Regions from separate parts of the Metabacillus dongyingensis genome, predicted to be linked through region 2. Evidence: predicted binding sites of a transcription regulator. Region 2 holds the regulator's gene; the other holds the start of a gene.
What was found. The regulator CtsR, encoded in region 2, represses protease genes until heat stress. The targets are predictions, from matches to a motif close to ATGGTCAATAAAGGTCAAACA.
Positions count from the first base shown of each region.

Region 1: the regulator CtsR is predicted to act here: its motif matches at 2,275-2,295, upstream of clpP (ATP-dependent Clp endopeptidase proteolytic subunit ClpP).

Region 1 covers NZ_CP082944.1:4,574,232-4,580,142, reverse strand. Annotated here, with positions in the region: gene whiA (DNA-binding protein WhiA) at 1-2, shown strand, start outside; gene K8L98_RS22710 (HPr family phosphocarrier protein) at 28-285, shown strand; gene clpP (ATP-dependent Clp endopeptidase proteolytic subunit ClpP) at 1,620-2,219, opposite strand; tRNA gene K8L98_RS22700 (tRNA-Arg) at 2,908-2,983, shown strand; partial or broken gene K8L98_RS22695 (peptidoglycan recognition protein family protein) at 3,271-3,786, shown strand; gene K8L98_RS22690 (peptidoglycan-binding domain-containing protein) at 3,766-4,293, shown strand; gene yvfG (protein YvfG) at 4,530-4,745, opposite strand; gene rpoN (RNA polymerase factor sigma-54) at 4,824-5,911, shown strand, end outside.
Region 2 covers NZ_CP082944.1:104,896-110,806, forward strand. Annotated here, with positions in the region: rRNA gene K8L98_RS00570 (16S ribosomal RNA) at 1-42, shown strand, start outside; rRNA gene K8L98_RS00575 (23S ribosomal RNA) at 277-3,207, shown strand; rRNA gene rrf (5S ribosomal RNA) at 3,299-3,414, shown strand; gene K8L98_RS00585 (CtsR family transcriptional regulator) at 4,080-4,541, shown strand; gene K8L98_RS00590 (protein-arginine kinase activator protein McsA) at 4,558-5,103, shown strand; gene K8L98_RS00595 (protein-arginine kinase McsB) at 5,105-5,911, shown strand, end outside.

The sequences.
Region 1 (5,911 bases), 580 kb from region 2:
AAAAAGGGGAAAGAAGAGGGGATTTATATGGTTGAGAAACAGGTCGAAGTTCGTTTAAAGACAGGCTTACAAGCCCGTCCCGCAGCACTTTTTGTACAAGAGGCTAATCGTTATTCATCAGACATCTTTTTAGAAAAAGACGGGAAAAAGGTGAACGCGAAGAGCATCATGGGGTTAATGAGTCTCGCCATCAGCACTGGCTCAGTGGTTACTCTTATCGCAGAAGGCCATGACGAGTCAGAAGCATTAGAAGTTTTATCTCAATATGTGAAACAAGAAGCTTAAAAACGGCCTTTGGCCGTTTTTTTTGATTAGGAGGTATTTGAAAAAAAGAAAGTATTTCGTTGACTTTGGAAATTATTTTACGGGTTTTCGCTAGTAAAAAGGATATTTGGGAAAGTAAAAATCACGATTTAGAAAGTAAATCAGCTTTACTGGCAAACATCGGATAAGAATAAGCCGCTTTCATACGCTCTCTATGAGTATCCAAAACCAGAATTGAGCCTGTAAAGAGAAATCATACGCTCTCATTGAGTATCCAAAACCAGGATTGAGCCTGTTTAGGGGAATCATACGGACTCATTGAGTATCCAAATCTAGGATTGAGCCTGTATAGGGGAATCATACGCACTCTATGAGTATCCAAAACCAGGATTGAGCCTGTAAAGGGGAATCATACGTACTTTATGAGTATCCAAAACCAGGATTGAGACCTTAAAGAGGAATCATACTCACTCATTGAGTACCCAAATCCGAGATTTAGCCTGTAAAAGGGGATCATACGCACTCTATGAGTATCCAAAACCAGGATTGTGCCTGATCAGGGGAATCATACGTACTCTATGAGTATCCAAATCCAGGATTGTGCCTGTAAAGAGGAATCATACGCACTCATTGAGTACCCAAATCTGAGATTTAGCCTGTAAAAGGGAATCATACTCTCTCTATGAGTATCTAAATCCAGAATTGAGCCTGTAAAGAGGAATCATACGCACTCATTGAGTACCCAAATCCGAGATTTAGCCTGTAAAAGGGGATCATACACTCTCTATTAGTATCCAAAACCAGGATTGAGCCTGTAAAGGGGAATCATACGTACTCTATGAGTATCCAAAACCAGGATTGTGCCTGTAAAGGGGAATCATACGCACTCTATGAGTATCCAAATCCAGAATTGAGCCTGTAAAGAGAAATCATACGCTCTCATTGAGTATCCAAAACCAGGATTGAGCCTGTTTAGGGGAATCATACGGACTCATTGAGTATCCAAATCTAGGATTGAGCCTGTATAGGGGAATCATACGCACTCTATGAGTATCCAAAACCAGGATTGAGCCTGTAAAGGGGAATCATACGTACTTTATGAGTATCCAAAACCAGGATTGAGACCTTAAAGAGGAATCATACGCACTCATTGAGTACCCAAATCCGAGATTTAACCTGTAAAAGGGGATCATACGCTCTCTATAAGTATCCAAAACCAGGATTGTGCCTGTATAGAGGAATCATACGCACTCATTGAGTATCCAAAACCAGGATCATGCCTGTTTAGGGGAATCATACGCTCATGCCTCAAAACAAAAAAACAGAACGGCCTTAGGCCGTTCTGCTGTATCTTCTTATTTATTATCAGGCATTGTATTGCGAGTCATCACTTTATCAATCAAGCCGTACTCAAGTGCGCGTTCTGCCGTCATGAAGTTGTCACGGTCTGTATCGCGAGCGATCACTTCCATTGGCTGGCCAGTGCGGTCAGCAAGAATTTGATTCAGCTTATCACGCAAGAACAAGATGCGTTTTGCAGCGATCTCAATTTCAGTTGCCTGTCCTTGAGCTCCGCCAAGAGGCTGATGAATCATAACTTCACTGTTTGGAAGGGCATAGCGTTTGCCTTTTGCGCCGGCTGCAAGGAGGAATGCTCCCATTGAAGCAGCCATACCGATGCAGATTGTTGATACTTGTGGTTTAATAAACTGCATTGTATCGTAAATCGCCATACCGGCTGTAATAGAACCGCCAGGGCTGTTAATGTAGATTGAGATGTCTTTCTCTGGATCTTCAGCTTCTAAGAACAAAAGCTGTGATACAATTGAGTTTGCCACGTTATCGTCAATTCCGCTTCCAAGCATAATAATGCGGTCTTTTAAAAGACGTGAGTAAATATCGTATGCACGTTCACCGCGGTTCGTTTGTTCAATAACTGTAGGTATTAAATTCATCGTATTTTCCTCCTTTTAAATAAAGGTAAATTTTATGTACTCTCATCATACAACTATGGTCAATAAAGGTCAAACGAAACGCTGTTCTTTAAAGCTTTTTCTTGCACCTTATACATATGTAGCAGTTGCTGACTGTAAACATGTTACCCAATTATTCTTTCTTTCAAACAGTTGAGTAAAGCTGTTTCATGCCTCATTTTTTCTGCGTATAATGAACTTCTATAGTGGTGTTTCCTTAGGAGGCTGTAACGTATGTATTCGGCAGGCTCTTTAAAATATCCTTTATATTTTCTTTCGGTGCTGACAAAAGGCATTCACTATTTCACCAGTCTGGTACCCTGCCGTCTTATGATCAGTCGTGCAGCACTTTTCGCTGAAATCTCTTCGGATGTATCCAGAAACGTACTATATGCAGTATAGATCCACATTGTTGCCTTAGAAATGAAAGTTACCCTGATCTAAATCACAGGCGAAAGAGGAACCATTTGAATATGATGTAACCTTTCATCGTCCATGTACTCCTTTGTTCTTTATCACTAATAATTCCTCGATTATCAGAGATTTATATCCTGAAAACCTCCGTTATCTTCAGGAGTTTAGTCATTTCAGCCTGCAGTATAAAAATACCGCTTGATACATAGGTTGTTTTTATCGTATAATAACGCTACTGACTAATTAACTTTTATATGCGCTCGTAGCTCAGTTGGATAGAGCGGTGGTTTCCGGTACCACGTCTGTCGGGGGTTCGAATCCCTTCGAGCGCGTCACTTATAGAAAGAGCTGGTTTTTTAATTAAACCAGCTCTTTCTTTTTTTGTTGGATTTACGCTAATAAAACTACTATGCGGCCGTCAAAGAATAGCAGGACGCCTATACGGAGTACAAGCTCGGGCACAAAGACTCCTTTTTCAGAACGGAGCTGAACACACGCATCTGCTATTTGAATTGCTAGATTCTTTCATAGATTCCTTAAAAATAGACTAATGAGCCAAGAGAGGCGCCTTTCCAAAAGGCGTCTCTCTATCATTTACTATAAAAAGGAGTGATAAAGATTGAGTGTTTCTCAAAAATATCAAATTGAACAGCGCTATATCCGTCTTGGAAATGCACGTTCAGGGGAAAAGCTGACTGGACCTCTATTTATAGTCTCTCACGAAACGGCAAATAACTCAGCTGATGCAGACGATCACTTTAATTATTTTAACAACTCTCAGCCGAGTGCTTCTGCTCATGCGTTTATAGATGATGATAAAATTCTTGAGATCATCCCATTAAATGAAAAAGCTTGGCATAATCTTTACCGGAACCCTGAAGATAATCAGCTCTTCGGTTATGATGCAAATGAAGCAGCTATTGCTGTTGAGCTCTGCCGCACTGGAGAATTCATTAAAGCTTATGACCGGTATGTATGGTACCACGCGTACCTTTGCCGCAGGTTCAATTTAAACCCTTCAACTAAAATAGTCGCACACAGCACACTTGATCCACGCCGAAGATTGGATCCGGACAGCTGGTTCAGTGGACATGGTGTGACTTGGGAAAAATTCATGAGTGATGTGCGTGTTTATTATGATGCATGGGGGAGCAGCGGAACGCCTATTAAAGTTGAACCGCCAAAGCAGGAAACAGGCACTGTGGTAGATGTCACCATTATACGAAGGGGAAACCGGGGCCCGGAGGTAACTTTTTTACAGAAAAAACTGATCTCACTGGGATATGCGCTCCCGAGATTCGGTGCAGACGGCACGTTTGGTGCGGAGACAGCAGCTGCGGTTAAAGAGTTTCAAAGAGATCAGAGAATAACGGCTGATGGAATCGTAGGGCCGGAGACCTTCAGCAAGCTGAATCGGGCAAAACCAAGACGTGGAAAACCGTATCCGGGTACTCTTTACAGATTGAAGTCTCCATATATGAAGAGCGCAAATATCGGAGAAATACAGCGAAAGCTTGGAGTAAAGGCAGACAATATTTATGGACCAATCACTGAGCGTGCAGTAAGGGATTTTCAGCGCAGGCAAAATCTTAAAGTTGATGGTATTGTAGGACCGCTGACATGGCGAAGGTTATTTCTGTAAGAAAAGTGTTTTTAGACGATTTAGACAGATATTGACACTGGGACCTTTAATGCCAATCCGATAAAAAAAGCCCCGCCAAGATAACCTAGGCGGGGCATGATTGAATGGAAACAGAAATAATATGTAAGAGTCCAGTAAGCCGCACTGGACAAGAAGTGTATATTGCCGTGCTTGACGACTCAACAATTCTTATTTTAAAGCATGTCGCGCTTTTTGTGAACAGGTAAATTTTTCAATTATTTATCGGATTTAATCGTAGTGTACGCCTCGTCCAAATTCTGAATCCGTTTTAAGACCACTGAGTTTTTTGTAAGCTGATCCTGAACCAGCGCTGATACGACAGATCGATAATAACGGTTCATGGCATCAAGCTTCGGAACTTGACCTTCATTCTGTTTAATGTGCTCTTTAAAATTTTGCTCAAAGTAGGGCACTGAAAATAATTCACTCATTGATATCTCTCCTTTGAAGTTCTTTCCATACAATGATGGACCGTTTTCGTGTAAAATGAGAAGCAGGGGGAACGAACTATGAATATGAAAGTCGGTTTATTTCAAGAGCAATCATTAAAACTTAATATGACTCAAGAGTTAAAGCAAGCGATTACTCTCCTTCAATACTCCTCTATGGAGCTTGCCTCCTATATAGAGGACCTTACCCTGGAAAATCCCCTCATCGAATTAAAAGAGAAGCCTGATTCAGGCGTATTGTATCATACCTCATCACGGGTGAAAATGACAAGTTCATCAAAGAACAGGGACATGATTGAAAACGTCTCAAGCCTTGGCACAACACTGCAGCAGCATTTAGAAGCACAGCTGCTGGGGATGAAGCTGACTGCATCAGAAAAACGCGCACTTCATATCCTGATACAGGCTCTTGATCCTAACGGGTACATAGAGGCAGATCTTAGTGTGCTTTCAGAAAAATTCAGCATCAGTGCTGAGGAGCTAAATCAGCAGCTAACCGTATTACAGAAGCTTGACCCGGCAGGAGTAGGGGCGAGAAATCTGCAGGAATGCATTTCGATTCAGCTTGCAAGGCTGCCAAAACGAAATAAAACAGCCGAATTAATTGTGAACGACTATTTCTACTTATTCGCAGAAAAATCATGGAAAGAGCTTGCGAAAAGAACGAAGCTTGATTTAAAAGAAATTCAAGGTGTCCAGGATTTTATAAAAAAACTGCATCCGCGCCCTGGGCTTGCCTATCATCACGTTCATGACAGCTATATTGTTCCTGAGCTGACAGTTGCCAAGGTTCACGGGGAATGGCAAGTCATGTACAATGATGACATTTCACCTAAAGTCGCCGTTAACTCTGCCTATGAATCGGATTATTCTTCTATAGAAGATGCAGATGTGAAGCAATATCTGTCTTCAAAGCTCAATCAATGCAGATGGCTGATAAAAACGCTGAATCAGCGGAAAGAGACAATGATGAAAGTGATGAAAGAGATTGTCCGGAGGCAGGCTGACTTTTTCGAAAAAGGTGAGTTGTTTATGAAACCGCTGACATTAAAGACTGTCGCTGATGCTATTGAAGTTCATGAATCAACTGTCAGCAGGACAGTGAGGGAGAAGTATGTTCAGACTCCTCATGGGCTTTATGAGCTGAA
Region 2 (5,911 bases):
CAAGGTAGCCGTATCGGAAGGTGCGGCTGGATCACCTCCTTTCTAAGGAAGATATGAGGACGCTTTTGGTTTTTGTTTAGTTTTGAGAGATCATTCTCTCTATGATAGAAGACAAATCATCCGATTTGTCGGTTGTTCTTTGAAAACTAGATAACGTAATTGATAACAAGTAATTCACTGAGATTTATGCTTACCATAATTAGTGATTTTCTAGACATTTATGTCTAAACAAACAACGAAATGCGAAACGCATCTTGTGATGCGAATGACCATTTAGGTTAAGTTATGAAGGGCGCACGGTGGATGCCTTGGCACTAGGAGCCGATGAAGGACGGGACTAACACCGATATGCTTTGGGGAGCTGTAAGTAAGCTTTGATCCAGAGATTTCCGAATGGGGAAACCCACTGTTCGTAATGGAACAGTATCTTTATCTGAATACATAGGATAATGAAGGCAGACCCGGGGAACTGAAACATCTAAGTACCCGGAGGAAGAGAAAGCAAACGCGATTTCCCAAGTAGCGGCGAGCGAAACGGAATTAGCCCAAACCAAGAGGCTTGCCTCTTGGGGTTGTAGGACACTCTATACGGAGTTACAAAGGAACGGGGTAGATGAAGCGACCTGGAAAGGTCCGTCAGAGAAGGTAATAACCCTGTAGTCGAAACTTCGTTCCCTCCAGAGTGGATCCTGAGTACGGCGGGACACGAGAAATCCCGTCGGAAGCAGGGAGGACCATCTCCCAAGGCTAAATACTCCCTAGTGACCGATAGTGAACCAGTACCGTGAGGGAAAGGTGAAAAGCACCCCGGAAGGGGAGTGAAAAGATCCTGAAACCGTGTGCTTACAAGTAGTCAGAGCCCGTTAATGGGTGATGGCGTGCCTTTTGTAGAATGAACCGGCGAGTTACGATCCCGTGCAAGGTTAAGTTGATGAGACGGAGCCGCAGCGAAAGCGAGTCTGAATAGGGCGTTTTAGTACGTGGTCGTAGACCCGAAACCAGGTGATCTACCCATGTCCAGGGTGAAGTTCAGGTAACACTGAATGGAGGCCCGAACCCACGCACGTTGAAAAGTGCGGGGATGAGGTGTGGGTAGCGGAGAAATTCCAATCGAACCTGGAGATAGCTGGTTCTCTCCGAAATAGCTTTAGGGCTAGCCTCAAGTATGAGAGTCTTGGAGGTAGAGCACTGATTGGACTAGGGGCCCTCATCGGGTTACCGAATTCAGTCAAACTCCGAATGCCAAAGACTTGCTCCTTGGGAGTCAGACTGCGAGTGATAAGATCCGTAGTCAAGAGGGAAACAGCCCAGACCACCAGCTAAGGTCCCAAAGTATACGTTAAGTGGAAAAGGATGTGGAGTTGCTTAGACAACCAGGATGTTGGCTTAGAAGCAGCCACCATTTAAAGAGTGCGTAATAGCTCACTGGTCGAGTGACTCTGCGCCGAAAATGTACCGGGGCTAAACGTATCACCGAAGCTGTGGACTGTTCTTACGAACAGTGGTAGGAGAGCGTTCTAAGGGCGTTGAAGCTAGACCGTAAGGACTGGTGGAGCGCTTAGAAGTGAGAATGCCGGTATGAGTAGCGAAAGAGGGGTGAGAATCCCCTCCACCGAATGCCTAAGGTTTCCTGAGGAAGGCTCGTCCGCTCAGGGTTAGTCGGGACCTAAGCCGAGGCCGAAAGGCGTAGGCGATGGACAACAGGTTGATATTCCTGTACCACCTCCTCACCATTTGAGCAATGGGGGGACGCAGGAGGATAGGGCAAGCGCGCTGTTGGATATGCGCGTCCAAGCAGTTAGGCTGAGAAGTAGGCAAATCCGCTTCTCATATAAGGCTGAGCTGTGATGGCGAGGGAAATTTAGTACCGAAGTTCCTGATTCCACACTGCCAAGAAAAGCCTCTAGCGAGGTGAGAGGTGCCCGTACCGCAAACCGACACAGGTAGGCGAGGAGAGAATCCTAAGGTGAGCGAGAGAACTCTCGTTAAGGAACTCGGCAAAATGACCCCGTAACTTCGGGAGAAGGGGTGCTTTTTAGGGTTCATAGCCCTGAAAAGCCGCAGTGAATAGGCCCAGGCGACTGTTTAGCAAAAACACAGGTCTCTGCGAAGCCGCAAGGCGAAGTATAGGGGCTGACGCCTGCCCGGTGCTGGAAGGTTAAGAGGAGAGGTTAGCGCAAGCGAAGCTTTGAATTGAAGCCCCAGTAAACGGCGGCCGTAACTATAACGGTCCTAAGGTAGCGAAATTCCTTGTCGGGTAAGTTCCGACCCGCACGAAAGGCGTAACGATCTGGGCACTGTCTCAACGAGAGACTCGGTGAAATTATAGTACCTGTGAAGATGCAGGTTACCCGCGACAGGACGGAAAGACCCCGTGGAGCTTTACTGTAGCCTGATATTGAATTTTGGTACAGCTTGTACAGGATAGGTAGGAGCCTTGGAAGCCGGAGCGCCAGCTTCGGTGGAGGCATTGGTGGGATACTACCCTTGCTGTATTGAAATTCTAACCCACAGCCCTGATCGGGCTGGGAGACAGTGTCAGGTGGGCAGTTTGACTGGGGCGGTCGCCTCCTAAAATGTAACGGAGGCGCCCAAAGGTTCCCTCAGAATGGTTGGAAATCATTCGCAGAGTGTAAAGGCACAAGGGAGCTTGACTGCGAGACCTACAAGTCGAGCAGGGACGAAAGTCGGGCTTAGTGATCCGGTGGTTCCGCATGGAAGGGCCATCGCTCAACGGATAAAAGCTACCCCGGGGATAACAGGCTTATCTCCCCCAAGAGTCCACATCGACGGGGAGGTTTGGCACCTCGATGTCGGCTCATCGCATCCTGGGGCTGTAGTCGGTCCCAAGGGTTGGGCTGTTCGCCCATTAAAGCGGTACGCGAGCTGGGTTCAGAACGTCGTGAGACAGTTCGGTCCCTATCCGTCGTGGGCGCAGGAAATTTGAGAGGAGCTGTCCTTAGTACGAGAGGACCGGGATGGACGCACCGCTGGTGTACCAGTTGTCTTGCCAAAGGCATCGCTGGGTAGCTATGTGCGGAAGGGATAAGTGCTGAAAGCATCTAAGCATGAAGCCCCCCTCAAGATGAGATTTCCCATCACGCAAGTGAGTAAGAACCCTGAAAGATGATCAGGTTGATAGGTCTGAGGTGGAAGCGCGGTGACGTGTGGAGCTGACAGATACTAATCGTTCGAGGACTTAACCACAGTCTAATAAAGTGTAAAACCTAAGTGAAAACTTGTTATCATACGTTATTTAGTTTTGAAAGAATAACATTCTTTCTTCAATTGCATATTGTCTGGTGATGATGGCAAAGAGGTCACACCCGTTCCCATGCCGAACACGGAAGTTAAGCTCTTTAGCGCCGATGGTAGTTGGGGGTTTCCCCCTGTGAGAGTAGGACGTTGCCAGGCACGCAAATAAAAAGAACAGCAGAGATGCTGTTCTTTTTTGTATGAAAAAAATAAAAGGGCAGAGGACCTTTAGAGGGTTGGCGGCTGGAAGCAGGTTTTACTTTTTAGTAAGACTGCACGGATAAAAAGTAATTGGCTGAAAGGGGCATAAAACCGTGCAGAGCACGCATAAATGTTGTTCCAGCGCGTATAACTTGGCCGTGAACGAGCTCATATGCCCGGTGAGTGTGGCATAACATAAATTCTCTTCTAGGAAGGAGACAGGAGACAAAACCAGTGTATGATGGGGATGAGGCTCAAAATAAGAAGAGTAGTTTCAAAATGAGAACAAGTAAAATTAATCATTTATAGCATTTTAAACAGTGCTTCAGCAGTCTGAACTGTGAGGAAGAGATAAACCGCCCTTCTATTAGAAAAAGATATTCCCTTTCATGAATCCTGTTTTTTAGACGTATATATAACGTAACCCTCCATGTTTTTATCCCTTAATTAAAAATTCCTCTAAGCAGCCAGTAAATAAAATGGTGATTCCTGTTTAAAAACGTTTCACTGCCGTTAATAATGGAAATAGATAAATGAGTGGTTATAAGTTGAAAAAAAGTGAACTTCGTTTTATATTAGTGTTAAAGTCAAATATAGTCAAAGTCAAGTTAGGGGGAGGCGGAGTGCGGAATATTTCGGATGTCATTGAACAGTATTTGAAGCAGGTGCTCACTACGAGCGGTAAAGAAATCGTTGAAATCAAAAGAAGCGAGATTGCGGATAAGTTTCAATGTGTGCCCTCACAAATAAATTATGTGATTAATACGCGTTTTACTATTGAAAGAGGGTATATAGTAGAGAGTAAGAGAGGCGGCGGAGGCTACATTCGTATCATTAAGGTGAAATCGAACGATGCTGCCCACTTAATTGATCAGATATTGGGAATTATCGATAGACGGATTTCGCAAACCGCTGCTGAAGATCTTATTTTAAGGCTGGTTAATGAAGAAGTGATTTCAAGACGTGAAGCGAAGATTATGCTGAGTGTAATTGACCGTTCCGTCTTATATATTGATTTGCCGCATAGAGACGAGTTAAGAGCAAGGATGATAAAAGCTATGCTGACTTCCTTGAAATACCGATGAAAGCAGGTGAACAGACTTGATTTGCCAGGAATGCAATGAAAGGCCGGCAACTTTTCATTTTACAAAAGTAGTGAACGGCGAAAAGACAGAGATTCATATTTGTGAACAATGTGCACAGGATAACAGTTCGATGTTTATTGACAACAGTACTGGTTTTTCAATTAATAACTTATTAGCAGGTTTATTAAATATGGAACCTTCTATTTCAAAAACTAAGCAGGATGTTTTTAAGAAAAATGAAGTTTTGCAGTGCAGCAGATGTCAGATGACATTTCAGCAGTTTACAAAAGTCGGCCGTTTTGGCTGTTCGGAGTGCTATCGGACTTTTAATGATCAGATAAATCCTATTTTAAGGAGGGTCCATAGCGGAAACACTGTTCATGCGGGTAAAATTCCTGAACGAATTGGCGGTAGCATTCACGTCCGCAAACGAATAGAGTTATTAAAACAGAATCTTAAAGATTTGATACATCAAGAAGAATTTGAAAAAGCTGCTGAGACTCGAGATGAAATCCGTTCGCTTGAACTGAAATTAAAGAGTTCCAGAGGAGGAGAATCCTGATATGTCACTTCAGCAATTTATCAATCAGGCAATGAGCGCCTGGATGAGCAAGGAAGGACCTGATTCTGACATTGTTCTCAGCAGCAGAGTCAGGCTTGCAAGAAATATTGAGAAATATAAGTTTCCAACGATCGCGTCAAATGAAGAATCACAGGAAATTTTAAGCCTTTTTGAAGAAACTTTTTCGGATAAAAGTGTGAATGAAATTGGCAAGCTTGAAATGCTCAGGATGGAAGATCTGCAGCCCAATCAAAAAAGGGTTTTAGTTGAAAAACATTTAATTAGTCCAAATTTAGCGGAAGATTCTTCTTTTGGCGGATGTTTATTATCAGAAAATGAAGAAGTCAGCATTATGCTGAATGAAGAGGATCATATTCGAATTCAATGTTTATATCCAGGACTTCAGTTAAAAGAAGCATTAAAATCAGCAAGTGAGCTGGATGATTGGATGGAACACGCTGTAGATTACGCATTTGACGAGCAGAGAGGATACTTAACAAGCTGTCCGACAAATGTCGGAACAGGCCTTAGAGCATCAGTTATGATGCACTTGCCTGCACTTGTCCTGACACAGCAGATGAACCGGATAATTCCGGCAATTAATCAATTAGGTCTGGTTGTTAGAGGAATTTACGGGGAAGGCAGCGAAGCATTAGGTAACATCTTTCAGATTTCAAATCAGATTACACTGGGGAAGTCTGAAGACGATATAGTAGAGGATTTGCTGAGTGTTGTCCATCAGCTGATTGACAAGGAGCGTTCTGCACGCGAAGCCTTATATAAAACGTCGCAGATGCCTCTTGAAGAC